Regions from separate parts of the Mesorhizobium dulcispinae genome, predicted to be linked through region 1. Evidence: riboswitches for the same ligand, from Rfam matches in the RefSeq annotation. Region 1 holds a riboswitch; the other holds the start of a gene.

Region 1 (2,200 bases):
CTGGGCGTGACGCGCAGCCCGAGAAGGGTGACCTGCTCACTGACCCAGGCCAGCCATTTCTCGTTGTGCGCCACGCTGCGCTCGACATGGGCGCGGTCGCGGATGGCCGCGATGCCGGCTTCGATCGCGGTCGCATTGACGTTGAAGGGACCGCGTACCCGGTTGATCGCATCGACGATATGCGCCGGTCCGTACATCCAGCCGATGCGCGCGCCGCCGAGGCCGAGCTTGGAGAAGGTGCGCGTCATGACGACGTTCTCGGCGCTGCCCGCCAGCTCGATGCCGGCTTCGTAGTCGTTGCGCCGCACATATTCGGCATAGGCCGCGTCGAGCACGAGAAGCACGTTCTTCGGCAATCCGGCATGCAGCCGGCGCACCTCCTGGAAGGGCACGTAAGTGCCGGTCGGATTGTTGGGGTTGGCGAGGAAGACGATCCGCGTCGCCGGCGTGACCGCCGCGAGGATCGCGTCGATGTCGGCGCGCTCGTCGGTTTCCTTGACCGCTACCGGCTTGGCGCCGGCGGCCTGGATGTAGATCTTGTAGACCATGAAGGCATGTTCGGTGAACACGGCCTCGTCTCCGGGCGCGAGATAGGTCTGCGCCAGCAACCCAAGGATCTCGTCGGAGCCGTTGGAGCAGATGATGTTTGCCGGATTGAGGCCGTGCACGTCACCGATTGCCTCGCGCAGCCGGCGAGCGGAGCCGTCGGGATAGACGTCCAATCTTGCAGCTACCTCGCGCGCGGCCTCGATTGCCTTCGGCGAGGGGCCGAGCGGATTCTCGTTCGACGACAATTTGTAGACCTTCGTCACGCCGGCGGGCGCGGTGCTTTTTCCCGGCACATAGGCCTCGATGTCCATGATGCCCGCGCGGGGCGTCGGACGTGGCTGATCCTGCTTCATGTCACAAATCCGTCGAGAGGGCCTCGTTCAAGGCCGCTGCGGAAATACAGGCCGTGGCCCGGAATGTCGAGTGCCGGCGCTCGCGCCAAGGCTGCTGGCCGTTGACGAAGCGCGACGCTGGCCCTAGAAGAGCAGCCGGAGTTCCCGTGGTGATTTGGCCGGTCGGCTTGCAGCCACGTTAAACAATTCGCTAAAGGGCCGTTTGCAACCTGTAACCGGCTTTGCGAAGGCAGGCCGGTTTTTTGTTGTCCGCTGCCGGCCGGACACCGCATCAATAAGATCGATGCGGACTGGATGGGGAATGCAATGGCCGCTCAGCGCGCTGCAAGGACCAACAACGAGGCCGACCAGCCGTCGAGCCCAGTGTTGCATTTCGGTTCCGACAAGCCGTTGAGGCTCGATGCGGGCACGGTGCTGTCGCCATTCCAGGTCGCTTACCAGACCTACGGCACCCTCAACGACGCCCGCTCCAATGCCATCCTCGTCTGCCACGCGCTGACCGGCGACCAACATGTCGCCAACACCAATCCGGTGACCGGCAAGCCGGGCTGGTGGGAGGTGCTGATCGGCCCCGGCAAGATCATCGACACCAGCCGCTTTTTCGTCATCTGCGCCAACGTCGTCGGCGGCTGCCTCGGCTCCACCGGCCCGGCCTCGACCAATCCGGCGACAGGCAGGCCCTATGGCCTCGACCTGCCGATCATCACCATCCGCGACATGGTGCGTGCGCAGCTGATGCTGGTCGACCATTTCGGCATCGAGAAGCTTTTTTGCGTGCTCGGCGGCTCGATGGGCGGCATGCAGGTGCTGCAATGGGCCGCAAGCTACCCTGAGCGCGTCTTCTCCGCGCTGCCGATCGCCACCGGCGCCCGCCATTCCTCGCAGAACATCGCCTTCCACGAGGTCGGGCGGCAGGCCGTCATGGCCGATCCGGACTGGCACGGCGGCAAATATCTCGATTTCGGCAGACGCCCGGGAAAAGGGCTCGCCGTGGCGCGCATGGCCGCCCACATCACCTATCTGTCGGAGGCGGCCCTACATCGCAAGTTCGGCCGCAACCTGCAGGATCGCGAGGCGCTCACCTTCGGTTTCGACGCCGATTTCCAGATCGAAAGCTACCTGCGCCATCAGGGCATGACTTTCGTCGACCGCTTCGACGCCAACTCATACCTCTACCTGACCCGCGCGATGGACTATTTCGACCTCGCCGCCGACCATGGCGGACGGCTGGCCGATGCCTTCGCCGGCACCAGGACGCGCTTTTGCCTGGTGTCCTTCACCAGCGACTGGCTGTTCCC
Region 2 (2,200 bases), on a different contig from region 1:
GAGGTCGCTGCCGTAAAGCGCCCGCGGGCGCTTGAGCATATGCTCGTAGACCAGGCGGCCGACGATCTGGCCGTGGTCGAGGATGAACGGCACCTCGTGGCTGCGCACTTCGAGCACCGCGCGGCTGCCGCTGCCGCCGGCGGCGGAATGGCCGAAGCCCGGGTCGAAGAAGCCGGCATAGTGGACGCGGAACTCGCCGACCAGTGGGTCGAAGGGCGTCATCTCGGCAGCATAGAGCGGCGGCACATGCACGGCTTCGCGAGAGACCAGGATGTAGAACTCGTCCGGGTCGAGCACCAGTTCGCCGGCGCCGCTCTTGTAGAGCGGCTCCCAGAAGTCGACGACATCCTGCGCGGCGCGCTTGTCGACGTCGACGAGGCCGGTGTGGTGCTTGCCGCGATAGCCGACAAGACCGTCCTTGTCGCCGTCGAGATCGATGGAGAGCGCTATGCCGCCGCCAGAGATGTTGGGCGGCTCGGTGGCGACCAGCATCTCGGCGCGGTGGAGGTCGCGCAATTCACTCTCCGAAAGCACCGCATTGCCGGTGCGGAAGCGGATCTGCGACAGGCGCGAGCCGGTGCGCACGACGATCGGGAAAGTGCGCGGGCTGACCTCCAGGTAGAGCGGACCACGATAGCCGGCAGCGATCTTGTCGAACTCGTGGCCGCGGTCGGTCATGACGCGCGTGAAGATGTCCAGCCGCCCGGTCGAGCTCTTCGGGTTGGCGGAGGCCGAGACTTGCGCCGGCAGCGCCAGGCTCTCGAGCAGCGGCACGATATAGACGCAGCCCGTCTCCAGCACCGCGCCTTCGGTGAGGTTGATCTCGTGCAGCTTCAGCCGGTCGAGCTTGTCGGAAACCAAGTGATCGGGACCGGGCAGGAAGGAGGCGCGGACGCGGAAGGCCTTGTCGCCCAGCCTCAGATCGAGGCTGGCCGGCTGAATCTGGTTGGTATCGAGCGCGCGCGGCGATTTCAGCGCGCCCGCCTCGAACAGCGCCGCGATGTCCTGATCCGGAAGAATGCCTGTCTGCCGCAAGGGTCTGGCTCCGCTAGAGCAATTCGCCGTTTCACGAAAACGGCGAACCGCTCTACCTCTTTGTTTTGACGCAATTCCGGACGGAAATCCGTTTCACACTTTTCCTGGAATTGCTCCAAAGGCCGGGCAGGCGCATGGTCGCACGCTCCAGCCTGGTACAAACCTCTTAATCAAGCCGGCAATTGACGCAAGCGCGGGCGAGGTCTAAAGGGTCGTTATCCCGTGGTGATTTGGCCGGTCGGCTTGCAGCCACGTTAAACAAGTCGCTAAAGGACCGCTGGCCGCAAGGCCGTATGGACCGGTTGCGACGTCGCGGCCGGTTTTTTTGTGTTTGGAAATAGGGCGATGAGCAAGACGCGTAACTGGAAGCCTCAGACCGCACTCGTGCATGGCGGGACATTGCGTTCCGGCTTCGGCGAGACCGCCGAGGCGATGTATCTCACCCAGGGCTATGTCTACGAAACGGCGCAAGCGGCGGAAGCCCGTTTCAAGGGCGAGGAGCCGGGCTTCATCTATTCGCGCTACGCCAACCCGACGGTCGACATGTTCGAAAAGCGCATGTGCGCGCTGGAAGGCGCGGAAGATGCCCGGGCCACCGCTTCCGGCATGGCGGCGGTGTCCGCGGCACTTCTCTGCAGCGTCAAGGCCGGCGACCATATCGTCGCGGCCCGGGCGCTGTTCGGCTCCTGCCGCTGGGTGGTCGAGACGCTGGCGCCGCGCTACGGCATCGAAGCGACGCTGGTCGACGGCACCGACATCGCCAATTGGGAAAAGGCGGTCAGGCCCAACACCAAGCTGTTCTTCCTGGAAAGCCCGACCAACCCGACGCTGGAAGTGGTCGACATTGCCGCCGTCGCCGCTTTAGCCAACTCGATCGGCGCGCGCGTGATCGTCGACAATGTGTTTGCCACGCCGCTCCAGCAAAAGCCCCTGCAGCTCGGCGCCCATATCGTGGTCTATTCGGCGACCAAGCATATCGACGGACAGGGCCGCTGCCTCGGCGGCGTCATCCTGTCGGACAAGAAGTGGATCGACGAGAACCTGCACGACTATTTCCGCCACACCGGCCCGAGCCTGTCGCCCTTCAACGCCTGGACGCTGCTCAAGGGCCTGGAGACGCTGCCGCTGCGCGTGCGCCAGCAGACCGAAAGCGCCGGCAAGATCG

What was found. Region 1 has a riboswitch for S-adenosylmethionine ahead of metX (homoserine O-acetyltransferase MetX). Riboswitches for the same ligand answer to the same signal wherever they lie in the genome.
Region 2: it holds a riboswitch for S-adenosylmethionine, as region 1 does, so the genes downstream of both, RFN30_RS20000 (O-succinylhomoserine sulfhydrylase) here and metX (homoserine O-acetyltransferase MetX) in region 1, are expected to answer to the same signal.

What each region holds. Positions count from the first base shown of each region.
Region 1 covers NZ_JAVIIY010000003.1:426,654-428,853, forward strand. The annotation lists gene hisC (histidinol-phosphate transaminase) at 1-902, opposite strand, end outside; SAM riboswitch at 1,039-1,116, shown strand; gene metX (homoserine O-acetyltransferase MetX) at 1,209-2,200, shown strand, end outside.
Region 2 covers NZ_JAVIIY010000009.1:85,549-87,748, forward strand. The annotation lists gene RFN30_RS19995 (2'-deoxycytidine 5'-triphosphate deaminase) at 1-1,035, opposite strand, end outside; SAM riboswitch at 1,248-1,325, shown strand; gene RFN30_RS20000 (O-succinylhomoserine sulfhydrylase) at 1,381-2,200, shown strand, end outside.